2 regions of the Synechococcus sp. CS-205 genome follow, and region 1 is predicted to be linked to the other one. Evidence: riboswitches for the same ligand, from Rfam matches in the RefSeq annotation. Region 1 holds a riboswitch; the other holds the start of a gene.
What was found. Region 1 has a riboswitch for cobalamin ahead of KQ297_RS09735 (HupE/UreJ family protein). Riboswitches for the same ligand answer to the same signal wherever they lie in the genome.
Positions count from the first base shown of each region.

Region 2: another riboswitch for cobalamin. It lies ahead of KQ297_RS06280 (HupE/UreJ family protein); the one in region 1 lies ahead of KQ297_RS09735 (HupE/UreJ family protein).

Region 1 is NZ_JAHLZB010000038.1:56,941-66,761, reverse strand. Features, by position in the region: gene KQ297_RS09745 (DUF1611 domain-containing protein) at 86-1,204, shown strand; gene KQ297_RS09740 (alanine/ornithine racemase family PLP-dependent enzyme) at 1,201-2,316, shown strand; cobalamin riboswitch at 2,388-2,561, shown strand; gene KQ297_RS09735 (HupE/UreJ family protein) at 2,585-3,184, shown strand; tRNA gene KQ297_RS09730 (tRNA-Leu) at 3,258-3,339, opposite strand; gene KQ297_RS09725 (Ycf66 family protein) at 3,393-4,022, shown strand; gene ileS (isoleucine--tRNA ligase) at 4,126-7,056, shown strand; gene KQ297_RS09715 (hypothetical protein) at 7,064-7,363, opposite strand; gene KQ297_RS09710 (DUF3177 family protein) at 7,363-7,977, opposite strand; gene KQ297_RS09705 (FIST N-terminal domain-containing protein) at 8,036-9,343, shown strand; gene trmB (tRNA (guanosine(46)-N7)-methyltransferase TrmB) at 9,350-9,821, shown strand, end outside.
Region 2 is NZ_JAHLZB010000024.1:201,989-211,809, reverse strand. Features, by position in the region: gene murF (UDP-N-acetylmuramoyl-tripeptide--D-alanyl-D-alanine ligase) at 1-1,114, shown strand, start outside; gene glmU (bifunctional UDP-N-acetylglucosamine diphosphorylase/glucosamine-1-phosphate N-acetyltransferase GlmU) at 1,083-2,435, opposite strand; gene KQ297_RS06300 (MnmC family methyltransferase) at 2,465-3,388, opposite strand; gene aroA (3-phosphoshikimate 1-carboxyvinyltransferase) at 3,400-4,749, opposite strand; gene upp (uracil phosphoribosyltransferase) at 4,786-5,469, opposite strand; gene KQ297_RS06285 (pentapeptide repeat-containing protein) at 5,576-6,061, shown strand; cobalamin riboswitch at 6,055-6,216, shown strand; gene KQ297_RS06280 (HupE/UreJ family protein) at 6,240-6,941, shown strand; gene cobW (cobalamin biosynthesis protein CobW) at 6,944-8,083, shown strand; gene KQ297_RS06270 (hypothetical protein) at 8,099-8,479, opposite strand; gene purS (phosphoribosylformylglycinamidine synthase subunit PurS) at 8,577-8,858, shown strand; gene purQ (phosphoribosylformylglycinamidine synthase subunit PurQ) at 8,855-9,508, shown strand; gene KQ297_RS06255 (peroxiredoxin) at 9,614-9,821, opposite strand, start outside.

The DNA of each region.
Region 1 (9,821 bases):
GAGACCTCTGGTATCCCCGCTTCGATTCGGTCCGAGCGGACCATTCGGTCGCCTCCCCTGAGCTCGATCCCAGGAGTGCCATCGAATGTCCATGCCTCGACGAGGGCTTGCGCTGCCAGCGAATCCCACGGCCATCATTTATTGCGAAGGCAACTTCGGCCGGATTGACGGCAAGACCGCCAACGGTCTGGTGCGCCACTCGGAGCGCTACAGGATCCTGGCGGTGATTGACAGTCAGCTGGCCGGCGCCGATGCCGGCATGGTGCTGGATGGCGTGGCCAGGGGCATCCCCATCTGCACCGATCTGAGATCGGCCCTGGCCCAGTCAGGGGGCAGGGCCGATCTGCTGATCGTCGGCATGGCCCCGGCCAGCGGCAGGCTCACACCGGAGCAGAAAGGTGTGTTGCTCGAAGCGATCCGCTCCGGGCTGCACCTGATCAATGGACTGCATGAATTCCTCAACGACGACGCCGAATTCGCTGCGGCGGCCGAGGCTCACTCCGTGACGATCAGCGATGTGCGGCGGCCGCCGAACCTCAGCGAGCTGCGCATGTTCAGCGGCCGTATCTCCTCCCTGCCCTGCCGCCGCATCGCCGTGCTCGGCACCGATGGGGCGGTCGGCAAACGCACCACCGCCGTGATCCTCACCCGGGCCCTGAACGACGCCGGCATCAAGGCGGTGATGGTGGGCACCGGACAGACCGGTCTGATGCAGGGGGCCCGCTTCGGCCTCGCCCTGGATGCGATTCCCTGCCAGTACGCCTCCGGTGAAGTGGAGGCAGCGGTGGTGGAGGCCTGGGAAGCGGAGCATCCCGATGTGATCGTGATTGAAGGCCAGGGGGCCCTCAGTCATCCCGCCTATCTGAGCTCCACCTACATCCTGCGGGGGTCGCAGCCCCAGGCAGTGATCCTGCAGCACGCGCCGATGCGCCAGTGGCTGAGCGATTTCCCAGAGATTTCGATGCCGTCACCCGCCAGCGAGATCACCCTGATCGAAACCTTCGCCTCCACGCGGGTGATCGGCCTGTGCCTCAATCACGAAGGAATGTGTGAGGCTGAAATCACGGCGGCGATCGCTCTCTATGGGATCGAACTGGGGCTGCCCGCCACCGATGCGCTCATGCGCTCCCCGCAACGCCTGGTGGAGATGGTGGTCCGTGCCTTCCCCGAGCTCCAACCCACTCCCGCCCCTCTCACCTCTTGACGGCCCCGAGGCTGGAGATCCGCCTCGACAGGATTGCCCACAACGCCCGCAGCCTGGTGGATCGACTCGGCGCCAGGGGGCTGTCGCTCACGGCCGTGACCAAAGCGACCCTGGGGCTGCCTCAGGTGGCGGCGGTGCTGGCCGCAGCAGGGGTCAGTGGGATCGGCGAACCTCGCATCGAAACGCTCAGGGCGCTGCGACGCAGCGGGGTGACCCTGCCGCTGACCCTGATCCGCTCCCCCATGCCGAGCCAGGTGGCCGAGGTGGTGGCCCAGGCCGACATCAGCCTGAACACGGAGCCTGCGGTGATGGCCCTGCTCTCAGCCGAGGCGATCGCCCAGGACCATCGCCACGGCGTGGTGCTGATGGTGGAGCTGGGTGATCTGCGCGAGGGGATCATGCCGGAACACCTGGAGGGGATCGCGGGCGGCCTGCTGAGGCTGCCCGGACTGGACCTGATCGGCATCGGGGCCAACATGGCCTGCCAGAACGGCGTGGTTCCCTCGACGGCATCGATGGCCGAGCTCTCCTTGCTGGCCACGGGGCTTGAGGCGGCCTTCGGCATCGTGCTGCCGCTGGTGTCGGGTGGCAACTCCGCCAATCTGACCTGGCTGTTCGCCGGGGGAGCGGTGGGCAGGATCAACAACCTCCGGCTGGGGGAAGCGATCCTGCTGGGCCGTGAACCGCTCCAGCGTCAGCCGATCCCTGGTCTGCGCACCGATGCCTTCCGGCTGGTGGCCGAGGTGATCGAATCCAACCGAAAACCCACCCTGCCCTGGGGTCGCTCCCGGCAGGGAGCCTTCGGACCCCCGCCAGCACGGGTGGATCGGGGCGAGCGGTGGCGAGTGCTGCTGGCCCTCGGCCTACAGGATGTGGATGCCGCCGGGCTGACCCTTCCCCCTGGCATGACCCTGCTGGGCGCCAGCAGTGACCATCTGGTGCTCGACACCGGCTCCATGGCCGTGGCCGTGGGGACGGAACTCGGGTTCGAGCTCAACTACAGCGCTCTGCTGCGGGCGATGACCTCACCGTTCGTGGCCCGCAGCCTGATCGAGCCGATGGCCGGAGCCCGTCAGAACTCGTGCTCCAACCCCCGGGGAATCCTGGCCTGAGCGGCGCCTGCCGAGCGGTGCTGCGACGTGGCGGGCTGTTGCGGTGATGGGCTGCCATGCCGGCCAGGAAGGTCCAGAATGCTGAGGACGGTTCCAGTGGTTCATACCCTGGAGGCAAGGAGGAAAGATCGGTGTGGTGGGGCCCTGCAGGTCCCGTCGAATCCGGCACTGTCCCGCAGCTGTGATGGGGCCCCCTTCGGAGACGCCCCTCAGTCAGAACGCTCGCCGTCTCAGTTCCCCAATCCACCGGCGCGGACCGTCCCCCTCGATGAGCAGATTCCCCAGCAGCAGCACCCTGGCCCTCTACGCCGGCCTGGCCGCTGTGGCCTTCAGTCTGGCCGGCCAGCCGGCCCAGGCCCATGGCATCGCCCATGGGGGCATCAGTTCCGGCTTTCTTCACCCCCTCACCGGCATCGATCACCTGCTGCTGCTGATCGGTGTCGGTGCCGCCGCCTCCATCTCCTCAGCCCTGCTGGGCTGGGCGCTGGCGGGTGCCATCGCCGGTGGTGTCTTCGGGGCGATGGGAGGCAGCCTGCCCTTCGGGGAACTGCTTGCAGCCCTGGCCATCACGGCCGTGGCCGGCCTGATCCTGCGCGCTCAGGGCAGCAGCTCCCGGCTCGGCCTCTGGGGCGGCGTGATCGCCGCTGCCGTGGCGCTCCACGCCATGCTGCATGGAATGGAGGCCCCCAGTGATCACACCTCCCTCTCCTGGTGGCTGGGGGCCCTGGTCGGCTCGCTCCTGGTGAGTGGCTCCACCTTGCTGGTTCTGCGCCGCCTGCCAGGCACGGTCACCACACGGCTTGCCGTGGCACTGGCCCTCTGCGGCGGACTGGTGGCCCTCGGGCCGCTGGCCCTGCTGGCGCGCTGATCGGCCAGGGCTTTCCGGTATGGCCACATTCAGGCCGGCTCTGCACCGGCCTGAATGTGGCCCGTCGAGGTGATGCCCACCGGGGGACTTGAACCCCCACGACCGAAGCCACTGGTACCTAAAACCAGCGCGTCTACCAATTCCGCCAGGTGGGCGTGAGCTGACTGTATCGAGCGGCTCAGAATGGCCGAACCGCCGCCAAAGCCCCATGCTCGCCACCCTCGGTGGATCCCTGGCACTCCTGGCCGGACTGCTGGTGCTGCTGCTGCCCCTGCTGGTGCCCGAGCTCAGCCGCCCCCGCGACTCCGTCTGGGGTGCCCTGGTGCTGGTGCTGGGTCTGGTGCTGGTCACCAGCGCCGAGCGCCTGAGCGGGGCTCCGATGCTGGCGGTGCTCTGCGCCGGTCTGCTGATCGGTCGGCTGGGCACGGAGGTGGGCCTGGGCCGCTGGCGCCAGCTCAGCTCGGACGAACAGACGCGCCTCACCGGCCTGGAGCGCTGGCGCACCAGCCTGCAGCAACTGGCTGCCGCCCTGATCAGGCTGATCAGCCTGGCGGGAGCCAGCCTGGGGGGCCTGCTCTCCTGGCTGAAGGAGCGGCGCGAAGCCAGTGCCCGGGCCCGCGAGAGCACCAAGCGCTGGGTACGCCCCGAGCCGGAAGGAGAAACCAGCGACGCCGCCGACGTCACCACAGTCGAATCGTTTGAGGAGATTGATCAACTGATTGAGCAGGCCAGCGCTGAGCCCAATCCGCAAGACGACGGGGCGAGCGATGGCGGTGAGCCAGCCGATGATGGTGAGCAGGATCAGGAAGCAGAGGAGCCTCCGGAGGAGAACCCCTGAGGGCTGGGGTCGATAATTCGCCCTTGCTGCCCCCCCAGGCGCTGTGACCGCCAGCCCGGCTTCCTACAAAGACACGCTCAACCTGCTGCAGACCCCGTTCTCGATGCGGGCGAACGCGAAAACCCGTGAACCGGAGCTGCAGGCGTTCTGGGCGGAGCTGGACCTCTACAACCGGCTCAGCCGCGAGAATCCCGGTGAGGTGTTCACCCTTCATGACGGCCCCCCCTATGCCAACGGGGCCCTGCATGTGGGCCACGCCCTGAACAAGATCCTCAAAGACATCCTCAACAAATACGCTCTGCTGCGCGGCCGCCGGGCGCGCTTCGTGCCCGGCTGGGATTGCCATGGGCTGCCGATCGAGCTCAAGGTGCTGCAGAGCCTCTCCGGTGCCGAACGGGCCGGGCTGACCCCGATCGACCTGCGGCGCCGGGCCCACGCCTATGCCCTCGAGCAGGTGGAGGGCCAGAAGGCAGGCTTCAGGCGCTGGGGCATCTGGGCCGACTGGGAGCAGCCCTACCTGACGCTGAACAAGGCCTACGAGGCGGCCCAGATCGGCGTGTTCGGCCGGATGGTGCTCGCTGGCCACATCTACCGGGGCCTCAAGCCGGTGCACTGGAGCCCCAGCTCCCGCACCGCCCTGGCCGAGGCGGAACTGGAATACCCCGACGGCCACACCTCCCCCAGCGTCTATGTGGCCTTCCCGGTGGTGGCGCTGCCCGGTGGCCTGGGCGCCCGCCTCACCGCCATCGGCCTCACCAGGGAGGAAGCGGCCACCACGCCGGCGGAAGGCTCTCTGGCGGTGGCGATCTGGACCACCACGCCCTGGACCCTGCCGGCCAACCTGGCGGTGTCGGTGAACGCTTCGCTCGAGTACGCCCTCTGCCGCGTGGGCACAGACGCGCCCAACGGCTTCCGCACCAGCCGCCACCTGATCGTGGCCGCCGACCTGGTGGAGAGCCTGCGCAGCAGCCTCCAGCTGGAGCTCGAACCCCTGCTGCTCCTCCGGGGGGAGGAACTCGAAGGGGTCGAATACCGCCACCCGCTCTTCGATCGCACCAGTCCGGTGGTGATCGGCGGCGATTACATCACCACCGAAGCGGGCACCGGCCTGGTCCACACGGCTCCGGGCCATGGCGTCGACGACTTCATCACCGGCCGCAAGGCCGGCTTGCCCGTGCTCTGCCCGGTCGATGAGGCGGGCACCCTCACGGCGGAAGCCGGCCCCTTCGCGGGCCTCAACGTGCTCAAGGATGCCAACCCGGCGATCATCTCCGCGCTCGAGGCCGCCGGCGCCCTGCTGCGCCACGAGCCCTACGCGCACCGCTACCCCTACGACTGGCGCACCAGAAAACCGACGATCTTCCGCGCCACCGAGCAGTGGTTCGCCTCCGTCGAAGGCTTCCGCCAGCAGGCCCTCGACGCCATCGCCGCCGTCGATTGGCTGCCCGCCAGTGGCCGCAACCGCATCGAGGCGATGGTGCGCGAGCGCGGCGACTGGTGCATCAGCCGCCAGCGCACCTGGGGCGTGCCGATCCCCGTCTTCTACCACCGCGACACCGGTGAGACCCTGCTCAACGCCGACAGCCTCGCCCACGTGCAGGCCCTGATCGCCGAGCACGGCTCGGATGTGTGGTGGGAGCGGGACGAGGCCGCGCTGCTGCCGCCGTCGCACACCGCCGAGGCGGACCAGTGGCGCAAGGGCACCGACACGATGGACGTCTGGTTCGATTCCGGCTCCTCCTGGGCGGGGGTGCTGGGCGGCCTCAGTGCGGGCGAGGCTTCAGGCGATGCACCAGCGGTCGCTGGAACCGCCCCGCTGCGCTACCCCGCCGACCTCTACCTCGAGGGCTCCGACCAGCACCGGGGCTGGTTCCAGAGCAGCCTGCTCACCTCCGTGGCCGTCAACGGCCATGCCCCCTACCGGCGGGTGCTCACCCACGGCTTCACCCTCGATGAGAAGGGCCGCAAGATGAGCAAATCCCTGGGCAATGTGGTCGATCCGGCCGTGCTGGTGGAGGGCGGCAGGAACGAGAAACAGCAACCCGCCTACGGCGCCGACGTGCTGCGCCTGTGGGTGAGTTCGGTGGATTACTCCGCCGATGTGCCCCTGGGTCCGGGGATCGTCAGGCAGCTGGCCGATGTGACCCGCAAGGTGCGCAACACGGCCCGCTACCTGCTGGGTAACCTCCACGACTTCGACCCCAGGCCATCTGGCGAAGGTGGCGATGCGGTGGCGTTCGCGGATCTGCCGCTTCTCGACCGCTGGATGCTGGAGCGCACCGCCGGCCTGATCGAGGCGGTGACCGCCGATTTCGAGCGCTACGAGTTCTACCGCTTCTTCCAGGCGCTGCAGAACTTCTGCGTGGTGGATCTCTCGAACGTCTACCTCGACATCGCCAAGGACCGGCTCTACGTGAGCGGGGCCAGCGACTTCCGCCGGCGCAGCTGCCAGACGGTGCTGGCCCTGGTGGTGGAGCGGCTGGCCGGCCTGATCGCCCCTGTGCTCTGCCACATGGCCGAGGACATCTGGCAGAACCTGCCCTATCCGGTGGCGGAGCGCTCGGTGTTCGAGCGGGGCTGGCCGGTGGCACCGCCCTCCTGGCGGGAGGCGGCCCTGGTGGAGCCCTTGCGGCCGTTGCTGGAGCTGCGCGGACTTGTGAATCGCCAGATGGAGGTTTGCCGCAGCGGCGCCGGCCTGGGGGCCTCCCTCGAGGCCCGGGTGGAGCTGGAGCTTGGGAGCGGCGAACGCTCTGCGGCCCTCAGCGCCGCCCTGGAGCTGCTGCAGAACAGCGCCCATCCCTCGGTCGACAACCTGGCCGACTGGCTGATCGTCTCGCAGCTGGAGCAGCGTGAGCCCGGAGCCCCGGCCCTGAGCGATCCCCTGGCCGAAGCCAGCGAGTCGGGCATCACGGTGCGCATCGCCCGGGCTGAAGGGCAGAAATGCGAACGCTGCTGGCACATGGAACACGACATCGGTGACCATGCCTCCCACCCCAGCCTCTGCGGCCGCTGCGTGGGAGTGCTCGAGGGCTGAGCGCGGCTTACCAGTGGGCTGGATCGAGAAAGTGCTGGGGTGCCAGAGGGCCCGCCAGCACTTTCTCGTCGGCAGGGTTCAGGGGCCCCAGCAGCAGCTCGGCCTCGCTGATCTCGGCCCCATCCGGCAGGGCACTCTGGTCGGGATCAAAGGCGGTGGGGTGGGTGACGCTGCAGGAGAACCCACGGAACACCAGCAGCTCGAAGGGCTCATGCTGCGCCCCCGGCAGGGTGCCCCGCAGGCGCAGCACCCGGTCGGCCCGGCCGCGGCTGAGGGCTTCGAGCTGGGCCAGCAGGGACTCGGCCATCAGAACCCTCCAGCGACCCGCCCCTGACGGGGGAGACGCACCAGGATCCACTGCAGCAGACCCACCACATAGGCCACCAGCGCCAGGTAACCGAAGAACGCGGTGAGGGTGGGGGTGAGGTCGGCACCGAACACGAAGGCGAACACCTCCGTCGCCAACCCATGCAAGCGGCGCGGAGCCTCCAGCCAGGTCTGACAGAACGCGCTGCGGGCCACGCCCAGGCCGCAGCCGAGGGCACTCAGGCCAAGCCCGGCCCCCAGCAGGCCAAAGGCCGTGAGTGCCCAGCGCCAGCTGCGCACCGCGAGGGGAAGGGCGCGCCAGGGGGGCAGATCAGCCAGCTCCTCATTCAGATCCACCCAGAACCAGAGCGACGCCACCATCAGCAGTTTCGCCAGAATCATCAGTGGATAGGCCAGGGGCCGGGCGTCGACGAACAACAGCACCGCGATCGCCAGCAGACTGGCCACCTTCCAGTAGATGCCCATCAGCCGCAGCAGCGCCCCTTCCCGCCGACAGGCCGCCCAGACCAGCAGCACCAGAGGCAGGCCCAGAGTGAAGACCACCGCAAGGCGGAAGTCGAGCCACACCAGGGTGCGGTACAGCAGGTCAGGCACAGCTTGGGTACGGGAAGGCGCCATTATCCGCGCCAAGCCACACCAGTAGGTTCGGGTGATGCCTGCGCCCTCGCTGTTCTCCTGGCTCCGACGTGGTGATGAGCAGGCTTCCTGCCGCACGGCGCTCTCACGCCAGCCCTCCCTGGAGGACGCCGTCGGCGAGGTGGTTCAGCAGCTGTGTGCCCGGGAGTATCGCTCAGCTGCGCGGGGAGAAGCGGATCTGGCCCTGGTGTTCGGCTCCACCAGTTACGCCAGCGACCTGCCGCGGCTGCTGCCTCTGCTGCGCTCCCGCCTGCGGGCCCGCCACTGGCTCGGCGCCGCCGGCGGGGGCGTGGTGGGCACGGGGGCCAGCGGTACCGCCCGTGAAGTGGAACAGGAACCTGCCCTGAGCGTGATGCTGCTGCATCTGCCGGGGGCCGATCTGCAGCTGTTCGGGCTGGACACCGACCAGCTGCCCGATCTCGATGGAGACAGCCGCGACTGGGTGAGCTGGGTGGGAGCCGATCCGGAGCGGGCCTCCGCGATGGTGCTTCTGGTGGACCCCACCTGCCAGGCGATCAATGATCTGATCAGCGGCCTCGATTACGCCTTCCCCGGCCTGGCCAAGGTGGGGGGCATCGCTGGCCACCACAGTGCCAACCATGGATCACTGCTGCTCGACGATCGGGTGGTGACCGGTGCCGTGGGCTGCCTGATCGGTGGCCGCTGGACCATCGATCCCTTGGTGGCACAGGGATGCCGGCCGATCGGCCCCGTGTTCGAGATCGAGCAGGCGGAGCGCAATGTGGTGCTTCAGCTCAGCCGCGGCGACCAGCAGAACACCCCGGTGAACTGTCTGCAGTCGATTCTGCAGACCCTCAACCCCACCGAGCGGGAGCTGGTGCGCCACTCCCTCTTCCTCGGGGTGGCGCGCAGCAGTTTCAGCCTGGCCGACGGCGGGGACGACGGGGAGAGCACCGCTTTTCTGGTCAGGAACCTGATCGGGGTGGACCCCCGCAACGGGGCGGTGGCGGTGGCTGAGCGCCTGCGGGTGGGCCAGCAGGTGCAGTTTCAGCTGCGCGATGCCGAGGCCTCACGCCAGGAGCTGCGACAGTTGCTGAGCAACCAGGCCAGCGCCAGCGCCGCCCAGCCTCCTCTGGCTGGCCTGCTCTTCGCCTGCCTGGGGCGCGGGGTGGGGCTCTACGGCGAACCCGACGGCGATGTGAGCATCGTCCAGCGGGAATTTCCAGGTCTGCCGATGGCCGGGGCCTTCTGCAACGGAGAGATCGGACCGGTGGGAGGCATCACCTACCTGCACGGTTACACGGCAAGCCTGGGCTTCCTGGTGCCCCGTGAGGCTGCAGGGCCGCCACCGTCAGAGGGCTGAGCGGTGGTGCGGCAGCACGTCAACCCCCTCTCCAGGGTGCACCAGAGGCCCCTGCCGTTGCCCCTCCTCCAGGAGCTGTTCGAGCGACCGGGCCAGCCGCTCCACCTCGACATCGGCAGTGCCCGCGGGCGCTTCCTGCTGGCGATGGCTCCACTCCAGCCCTCCTGGAACTTTCTGGGGATCGAGATCCGCAGGCCCCTGGTGGAGGCCGCCGAACGCGACCGCCGGGAGCTGAGCGCGGGCAACCTGCGCTTCCTGTTCTGCAACGCCAATGTGAGCCTGCTGTGCTGGCTGGCAACCCTGCCTGCCGGACAGCTGCGGCGGGTGACGATCCAGTTTCCCGACCCCTGGTTCAAGAGCAGGCACCACAAGCGACGGGTGCTTCAGCCCGACCTGCTCCAGGCCCTGGCGGCGACCCTGCCTGAGGGGGGCGAGCTGTTTCTGCAGAGCGATGTGACGGCGGTGATCGAGCCGATGG
Region 2 (9,821 bases), on a different contig from region 1:
CCAGGGCATCGCCCCGGTGATCGCCGTGACCGGCTCTGCCGGCAAGACCACCACCCGCGAGCTGATCCGCACCGTGCTGTCCCCACTCGGTCCGGTGCTGGCCAGCGTGGGCAACGAGAACAACGACATCGGCGTGCCCCTCACCCTGCTCAAGGCCGGCGGGGATCACCGGGCCGTGGTGGTGGAAATGGGGATGCGCGGTCTGGGGGAGATCGAGCGGCTCAGCCGCTGCGCCGAGCCCGACATCACCGTGATCACCAACATCGGCACCGCCCACATCGGCCGGCTGGGCAGCCGCGAGGCGATCGCCACCGCGAAGTGCGAGATCGTAGCGGCCCTGCGTCCCGATGGACTGGTGGTGATCCCGGCCGGTGACCCCCTGCTCGAGGCCAGCCTCGCCGCCGTCTGGAGCGGGCGGGTGATCCGCGTCGCCCTCCACGACGACCCCCCGGGTCCTCAGCCAGCCCAGCTGCTGGGCCGCCTCCAGGCCAGCGCCGACGGCGACCGCTTGATCTGGGGGCAGGCGGAGCCGGGGGGCACGCAGTACAGCACCGAATTGCCGCTGCCGGGCCGCCACAACGCCCGCAACCTGCTGCTGGCCCTGGCCGTGGCCAGCGAACTGGGGGTGGATCCTCTGCAGCTGCGCCACCTGGAGGTGGCCCTGCCGGGCGGACGCAGCCGGCGGATCCGGCTGAGGGGGATCGAGGTGCTGGATGAGACCTACAACGCTTCCCCCGAAGCGATGCTGGCGGCCCTGGATCTGCTCTCGGCCCAGGCGGGCCGTCGCTTCGCGGCCCTGGGCACCATGCTCGAGCTCGGGGAACAGAGCTCCGAGCTGCACCGCCGGGTGGGGGAGCGGGCCAGAGCCCTCGGGCTCGATGGCCTGGTGATCGTGGCGGGGGGCCCTGAAGGGGAAGCCCTGCTGGCGGGGGCCGCCGGCCTGGGACGTCTGCAACGACTCGACTCCCCGGAGGAAGCCGCCCAGGCGCTGCTGGGCTGGCTGGAGCCAGGTGATCACCTGCTGCTGAAGGCCAGCCGGGGGGTGGCCCTCGAGCGCCTGCTGCCGCTGCTGGAGCAGGGGCTCAGCCCCGCGGCGGGCTCCAGTCGGCCTTGATCAGCTGACGGGCGCGAGCCAGGGCGAGGGCGCCGGCCGGCACGTCACGGGTGAGGGTGGAGCCCGCCCCCACGGTCACGCCCTCACCCAGCACGATCGGTGCCACCAGCACCGAGTTAGCGCCGGTCTTGCTGCCGGCGCCGATCACGGTGCGGTGCTTGCGCACGCCGTCGTAGTTGGCGGTGATCGTGCCCGCCCCCACATTCACCTCGGCCCCCAGATCGGCGTCGCCCAGATAGCTGAGGTGGTTGGCCTTGCAGCCGGCGGCGAGATGACTGTTCTTGACCTCCACGAAATTGCCGATGCGGCAGCCGCTCTCCAGGCGGGCGCCCGCCCTGAGCTGGGCAAAAGGACCCACCACACAACCATCGGCCACGCTCACCCCGCGCAGCACGGAATAGAGCACCTGCACCCCATCGCCGAGCTGGCTGTCCTCGATCAGGCAACCGGGGCCGATGCGGCAACCGCTGCCGATGCTGGTGCTGCCCCGGAAATGGCACTGGGGCTCCACCAGCACGTCCCGACCGAAGCGGGTGTCATCGCTGAGGGTGCAGCTGGCGGGATCCACGAAGCTCACCCCCTCGGCCATCCAGTGGCGCCTGAGCCTCTCCTGCAGGGCTGCCTCGCACTGGGCCAGCTGCAGGCGGTCGTTGATGCCTGCGATCTCGGCGGGGTCCTCCACCTCCAGATGCACGGCGGGGCTGAGCATCGCCACCGTGTCGGTGAGGTAGAGCTCCCCCTGGTCGTTGTCGGTGCTCAGCTTCGGCAGCACCGCCGCCAGGGCGCGCCAGTTGAAGCAATAGATGCCGGCATTGGTGAGGTCATTGCGGCGCTGCTCCTCGCTGCAGTCGCGGTGCTCCACGATCGCCTCCACCTGACCCTGGCCATCGGTGAACACGCGCCCGTAGCCACTGGGATCAGCCAGGCGAGCCGTGAGCAGGGTCACCGCGGCCCCTGAGGCCCGGTGCCGCTCGAGCAGCGACTCCAGGGTGGCGGGCCTCAGCAGGGGCACATCGCCGTTGAGCACCAGCAGCTCCCCCTCGAACTCAGCCAGAGGAGCCAGCAGTTGCTGCACGGCATGGCCGGTGCCGTTCTGGGGCTGCTGCAGCGCGAACTCCAGGCCCTCCAGGCCGGCCAGGGCGGAGCGCACCCGCTCGGCCTGGTGACCCACGATCAACACCTGCCGCTGGGGATCGAGGTGGCGGCAGCTGGCCAGCACCCGCTCCACCAGGGTGGAGCCCGCCAGGGCCTGGAGCACCTTGGGGAGATCGCTCTTCATCCGGGTGCCCTTTCCGGCGGCCAGCACGGCAACGGCGAGCATCGGCGGATCAAGGCGGCTGGGCACGGAATCTACCGGTCTCCTCCCTGCAGCCCCCAGCGCCGCCGCCAGGCACTGGCCGGTTCGGCGTCACTCAGGGCCTGGGCCCGCTGACGGCTGGCCAGAATCGTCGCCCCATCGGCCTGTCCTTCCGGGTCGCGGTAGGGCTCGCCGGCCCTGCTGGCCAGATGCTCCAGCTCCATCGCCGAGAGGGGCCGCCACCAGCGCGAGGTGGCTTCCAGAGCCTGAGACGCCACGGTCCCCTGGCTCCAGGCCTGGCCTGCAGCGGCGCCCACGGATCCCAGCGCCGCCACCTGCAGGCCCGCCGCCGCCAGGCTGCGGCGGGGTGCGGCGGCCGAGCAGTAGGTGAGCAGACGCCCCCGTGGGGCCAGCAACGCGGCCAGCGCTGCCAGGAACTCCTGGCTCCAGAGCTGGGGGCAATGGCGCGGCGAGAAGGCATCCAGCATCACCAGATCGCAGCGACCAGCTGAGCACTCCAGCACCGCTTCGATCGCTTGGCGGGCATCACCCCAGTGCAGCTGCCCCTGGCCGTGGGAGCTCCGCCAGCAGCTGGTGTCCCGCAGCTGCCGGAGCAGATCAAGCCCCAGCTGGGCCTGCCACTGGGCACAAAAGCTCGGCTCCGCCAGAGCCAGGGCCAGAGGGGCCGGATCGATCTCTAGCCCGAACCAGCGTAGGCGCAGGCCGCGGGGGGCTGCCGCTTCGAGCAGGGCGGCGCTGTTGGTGCCCAGTCCCACGCAGACATCCACCACCCAGAGCTCCTCACCGGCACAGAAGCGCTCCAGCTGGGCGGGCCTGACAAAGGTGCGCTGCGCCTCGAGCAGGGCGCCGCTGCGGCAGTGAAACCCCTCCCCGTACTCGACGCTGTACAGACTGAAACTGCCGTCGCCGCTGAAGCGGGGGCTCAGATGGGCCGTTCCCTGACTGCCGAAGGTCACCCCGCCTGGCCTCAGGCCTCCGCCTGCAGGCGCGCCAGATCGTCCCAGAAGCCTGGGTACGAGACCGCCGCCGCCTCACTGCGATGCAACCGGGTGGTCCCACCCGCCACCTGGGCGGCCACCCCCAGGCTCATCGCCACCCGGTGATCGGTTTCACTGTCGACCTCGGCGCCGCGGAGCGGGCGCCCCCCCTCGATCACCAGGCCGTCGGCGGTTTCCTGCAGGCAGGCCCCCATGGCCCCCAGCTGGCGGCTCATCACCGCCAGGCGATCGGTTTCCTTCACCCGCAGTTCCTCGGCATCACGGATGCGGCTCACCCCTTCGGCGCAGCAGGCGGCCACCGCCAGAATCGGAATCTCATCCACCAGGCGGGGAATCAGATCCCCGGAAATCTCGAACGCCTGCAGCGGGCCATGGCTGACCCGAACATCCCCCACCGGCTCACCGGCCACGTCGCGGGGGTTGAGCACCTCCAGACGCGCCTCCATCTGCTCGAGAACCTCGAGGATGCCGGTGCGGGTGGGGTTGAGGCCCACATTCTCCACGGTGATCTCGGCTCCCGGGGTGATGGCGGCGGCCACCAGCCAGAAGGCAGCCGAACTGATGTCGCCGGGCACCACCACCGGCAGACCATGGAGCGAGGCCCCGGGATGGAGCCGGATCAGGCGTCCCATCTCACCGTCCACCTCCAGCTCGGCACCGAAGGCTCTGAGCATGCGCTCGCTGTGGTCACGCGAGCGGGCCGGCTCGATCACGGTGGTGGAGCCGCTGGCCGTGAGGGCCGCCAGCAGCAGGGCCGATTTGACCTGGGCCGAGGCCACGGGAGTGCCGATCACCGCGCCGTGGAGCTGGGTGCCTTCGATCGCCAGAGGGGCCAGGTTGGCACCCGCCCGCCCACGGATCAGGGCGCCCATGGCGGCCAGGGGCTGCCCCACCCGGGCCATCGGCCGCCGGCGCAGGGAGGCGTCGCCATTGAGCACGAAGTGACGTCCGCTGCGCCCGGCCAGCAGCCCCAGCATCAGGCGCATGGTGGTGCCGGAATTGCCGCAGTCGAGCACGTCCTCGGGCTCCCTGAGGCCATCGAGCCCGACCCCCTGGACCAGCACCGGTTCACCCGCTTCGATCGGACTGATCGTGACCCCCATGGCCCGCAGGCAGGCGGCGGTGCTGAGGGGGTCCTCGGCGGGCAGCAGGCCCTCGATGCGGGTCTCGCCTTCGGCGATGGCGCCGAACAGCAGGGCCCGGTGGGAAATCGACTTGTCGCCTGGCACCCGCACCGTGCCGCGCAGGCTGCCGCCAGGGCCTGCTCCGGCGTTGGAGCCCAGGGTCAGGGGGCTGCCGGATGCAGGAGCGACGGCCATGCGAAGGGGGTGGTGAGGAGGGTCAATCGGGGGAGCCTAGGGCTGAGCTTCCGCTGGAAACACGGGCGACTGGGACCCATAGAGCCGATCACCGGCATCCCCCAGACCGGGAACGATGCGGAAGGCCTCATCCAGCTCGGGATCCACGCAGGCGGTGTATACGGTGAGATCCGGAAACCGCTTGCCGAGGGTCCCCAAGCCTGAACTGGCCGCCAGGGCCGTGATCACCCTCAGCCGCTGACCGCTCACCCCCCTGGCCTGCAGACGCTCGAGCACCTGGATCAGGCTGCCGGCGGTGGCCAGCATCGGATCGAAGACCATCACCCCCACCCGCTCGCCGATCCGCTGGGGCAGGGCGTCGAGGTAGCAGTCGGCCTCACCCGTGCGTTCATCCCGCACCAGACCGACATGGGCCACCCGGGCGGAGGGGAGCACCGCCTGCCCCCCCTGCCACAAGCCAAGTCCAGCGCGCAGCACAGGCACCGCCAGCACCGGCACGGACGGATCCACCACCATCCCCTCCGTGAGGGCGAGCGGGGTCTGGACCGCCACCGGTCGCTGGGGCAACCAGTCGCGCACCGCTTCGTAGGTGAGCCAGCGTCCCAGCTCGGCCATGGCGGTGGCGAACAGCGGGGAGGGAGTCTCCTGATCCCGCAGCAGTGTGAGCCAGTGGGCGATCAGGGGATGGGGTGGAACGACCACCCGCAACGACATGCTCATGTGCCATAGCTTGGGGCGTCACGCTACGTGCGACGTGCCGCTTGCCCCTCGGGTTTCCGGGCCCCACCCTTCAGGCTTCCGGCCCGCGCCTGGGCGCTGGCTGGCGCTGCTGGCGGGCCTGATCGTGCTGGTGGGCGGCGCCCTGTTCACCGGGGTGGAGAGCGCCCGGGCGATCACGGCTCCGGAGCTGAGGGGCCAGCGTGCCCTCCAGGACCTTCAGCCCGACATGCGGGGCCGTGATCTGCACCAGCAGGAGTTCCTCAAGGCCTCGATGGGCGGTTACGACCTCAGTGGCAGTGACCTGCGCGGGGCCGTGTTCAATTCGAGCGACCTCACCAACACCAACCTCCGTGAGGCCAACCTCGAAGACGCCGTGGCCTTCGCCACCCGCTTCGATGGAGCCGATCTGAGCGGAGCGGTGCTGCGCAACGCCATGCTCATGCAGAGCCGCTTCACCGGCGCCTCGATCGAGGGGGCCGACTTCAGCGATGCGGTGCTGGATCTCTCTCAACTCAAGGCCCTCTGCTCCCGCGCCGACGGCATCAACCCCAGCACAGGGGTCTCCACCGTGGAAAGCCTGGGGTGCCGGTAACATTCGAGTCCGGTTCCGGTGGAGAACAGCCACCGGGGGCAAGGGGGAAAGTCCGGTGCAACTCCGGCACTGTCCCGCAGCTGTGAAGCCCGTGCTCCGGTCAACCGCCGCCGCACGCGCCAGTCAGAACACCCGCCGGTTCTCCCTCTCGTGCCGGCGCGGACCGGAACTCCAGACCATGACCTCCCTTTCTCGGGACCCGGCTCCGCTGCGGCAGCCAGCCCGTCCTTCTCAGCAAGCTCCTCGGCGGCAACAACGGGTCCAGCGTGAGTGTCCTGCTGGCCCCCGTCCCCTGCACCTGATCGCCCTGGTGGGACTGGTGCCGCTGGTGCTGATGGCGGCGCCGGCCTCTGCCCACCACCTGATGGACACGGTCGGGCTGCAGGAAGGAGCCCTGGCTGGGTTCCTCAGCGGTCTGGGGCATCCCCTGCTCGGCCCAGACCACCTGCTCTTCCTGCTGAGCCTCGGCCTGGTCGGACTGCAGCAACCGCTGCGCTGGGTGATCGCCCTGCTGGCGATCGGCCTGGGCTCCACCGCCCTGGGCCTGATCCTGCCGGTGTTACCCGGCAGCGAGCTGCTGGTGGCCCTCTCGCTGGTGGCCACAGGCCTGGTGGTGCTGGGCCGCTGGCCCCGCTGGATCCTGCTGCCCGCCATCGCGCTGCACGGCAGCGTGCTCAGCCAGCCGGTGCTCGCATGGTCGATCGGGACCCAGAGTCTGTATCTTCTCGGCCTGCTGATCAGCCAGGGTGCCCTGTTGATCATCGCCGTCACCGTGGTGCGCTCCTGGGCCCAGAGCCTTCAGACCGCCAACCTGCGTCTGGTGGCGGGCTTGCTGATCGGAATCGGCGCCACGTTCGCCTGGACCCAGCTGGTGCCCTGACCATGACCGTTTCCCCCGCAGCCCCCCTGGCATCAGTTGCCAGCAGGCGGCTGCCGGTCACCGTGGTGACCGGATTTCTCGGTGCCGGCAAGACCACCCTCCTGCGCCAGCTGCTGCTCAACAGCGGCCAGCGTCTGGCGGTGCTGGTCAATGAATTCGGCGAGGTGGGCATCGATGGAGCCCTGCTTCGCAGCTGCGGCTTCTGCCCTGAGGAGGAGCTGGAGGGGCGGCTGGTGGAACTGGCCAATGGCTGCCTCTGCTGCACCGTCCAGGATGAGTTCCTGCCCACCATGCAGATCCTGCTGGAGAAGGCGGATCGCCTCGACGGCATCGTGGTGGAAACCAGTGGTCTGGCCCTGCCCGAACCTCTGGTGCAGGCCTTTCAGTGGCCCGAGATCCGCACCCGCACGCGCGTCAATGGCGTGGTGGCGGTGGTGGATGGCGAAGCTCTGGCCCAGGGCAGCGTGGTGGGGGACCCCGCGGCCCTGGAGCGGCAGCGGGCAGCTGACCCCAGCCTCGATCACCTCACTGACCTCGAAGACCTCTTCCGGGATCAGCTGGAGGCGGCCGATCTGGTGCTGATGAGCCGGGCCGATCGGCTGGATGCCTCCCAGCGCGAGGCCGTGCAGCGGCAGCTGGGGCCACTCTGCCGCCCTGGAGTCGCCGTGCTGCCGATGGCACGCGGGGACGTGCCCGCCGATCTGATGCTCGGCCTTGATCGGATTGAGCAGGCAGCCGGGCAGCACCGGGCTCCGGGAGATCACCCGCAGGACCACAACCACAGCGACGAGCCCCAAGTCCACGACCACGTCCACGACCACAGCCATGTGCCGATGCAGTCACTGGCGCTGCAGCTGCCAGGGGATTTCGATCGGGGAGCCCTGGAGCGTCTGCTGATCGAGCAGATCGTGAAGCAGGGGATTCTGCGCCTGAAGGGCTGGTTGCAGCAGAGCGGCAAGCCCAGACCCCTGCAGATCCAGGCGGTGGGTCCTCGGCTCGAATGCTGGTACGACCGCCAGCCCGTCGCCCCTGCTGCCGACGCAGGTCGTCCTGGTCTGGAGCTGGTGGCGCTGGGCCTGCGGCTGGATCGCAACGAGCTGGAGGAGGCCCTGGCCGGGGCTGCCTGCAGCGCCGGCGGCTGAAGGCACCGCCAGCGCTCAGTCCAGCGGGAAGGAGCCCTTGGCACAGAGCCCATCCCAGCAGAGGGCATGGTCCTCCTGCCAGTTGCCGCTCACGCGCTGCCAGGGACCGCTGGAACGGCGCATCTCCACGCTGCCCCGCCCGTTATGACGGAAGAGCACCCGCAGGCCCTCCATGTCGATCCACCAGCGCTCTCCCACCGATTCCACCGTCATCACGCACGGGTTCCAGGGGCCACCCTCCAGGCGGCACTCCACCTGGTAGCTGGGCGGCTCATCGGCTCCGACCGCCGCTCGCGACAACCAATCGAGCCCCAGCACGAGAATCACCAACAGGGTCATCAGGCTGGCGGCGGAGACGGGCAGCCGCGCCGGCAGCGCCAGGGCTCGGCCTTGCATGGCTTGGTCTCCTCCGTCTCATCCCTTCAAGCTGGATCGAGCCCTGGCGAAGGGGGAGCATCGGCTGCCAAGATTTAACAAACGCTCTGGCTGCCTGGTGCCCCGCTTTCACGCCCGCGTGCTGATCTCTCTGAGGCCCTCGGTTCTCGATCCAGCTGGCGAGGCCACCCGCGCCGCCACCGGCCGCCTGGGGGTGGAGGGAGTGAGCCGACTGCGCATCGGCAAGGCGGTGGAGCTGGAGATCGAAGCTCCCGATGCCGACACAGCCCGCTCTCGGGTGGAGTTGCTCAGCGACAGGCTGCTGGCCAATCCCGTGATCGAGAACTGGGAACTGGAGCTGAGCGAGATTGTCACCAACGGGGCGAGCCTCTCGGCATGACGATTGGTGTGGTGGTCTTCCCCGGCTCCAACTGTGACCGGGACGTGCGCTGGGCGGCCGAGGGCTGCATGGGGATTCCTACCCGGTTCCTCTGGCATGAGGAGCGTGATCTGAGTGGGCTCGATGCCGTGGTCCTGCCCGGTGGCTTCAGCTACGGCGACTACCTCCGCTGCGGCGCGATCGCGCGCTTCGCTCCGGTGCTGGAGGAGGTGGCCGGGTTCGCATCCAGGGGCGGCCCGGTGCTGGGCATCTGCAACGGCTTCCAGGTGCTCACCGAGCTGGGTCTTCTCCCCGGAGCCCTCACCCGCAACAGCCGGCTCCACTTCATCTGTGAGCCCACCGGCCTGAAGGTGAACCCCGGAGCTTGCCGCTGGCTGTCCGGCTATGGAGAGGCTGAAGCGATCAGCCTGCCGATCGCCCACGGGGAAGGCCGCTACCAGTGCGAGCCGGCCACTCTCGAGGCGATGGAGCAGAGCGGCCAGGTGGTGCTGCGCTATCAGAACAATCCCAACGGCTCGGTGGGCGATGTGGCCGGCCTGTGCAATCCCGCTGGCAACGTGCTCGGGCTGATGCCGCACCCCGAGCGAGCCTGCGACTCCCGCACCGGTGGGCTCGACGGTCAGCGCCTGTTCGCGAGCCTGCTGGGCTGAGCTGCGCAGCCCCTCCCCGGACATCAAAAAGGGGGCCGGTGATGGCCCCCGTGGCTCTTGATCAAGGAGCGATCAGAGCAGGGTGATTGGTTCAGTGCTGGGCGATCAGTTGACCGCAGCGAAGAACTCCTTGCTGCCGACGGGGTCGGGCTTCATGGTCTTCTCCCCAGGGGTCCAGTTGGCAGGGCAGACCTCATCGGGGTTGGCCTGGACGTACTGGAAGGCCTGGAGCACCCGCAGGGTCTCATCGACGCTGCGACCCACCGGGAGGTTGTTGATCGTGCTGTGCATGATCACGCCTTCCGGGTCGATG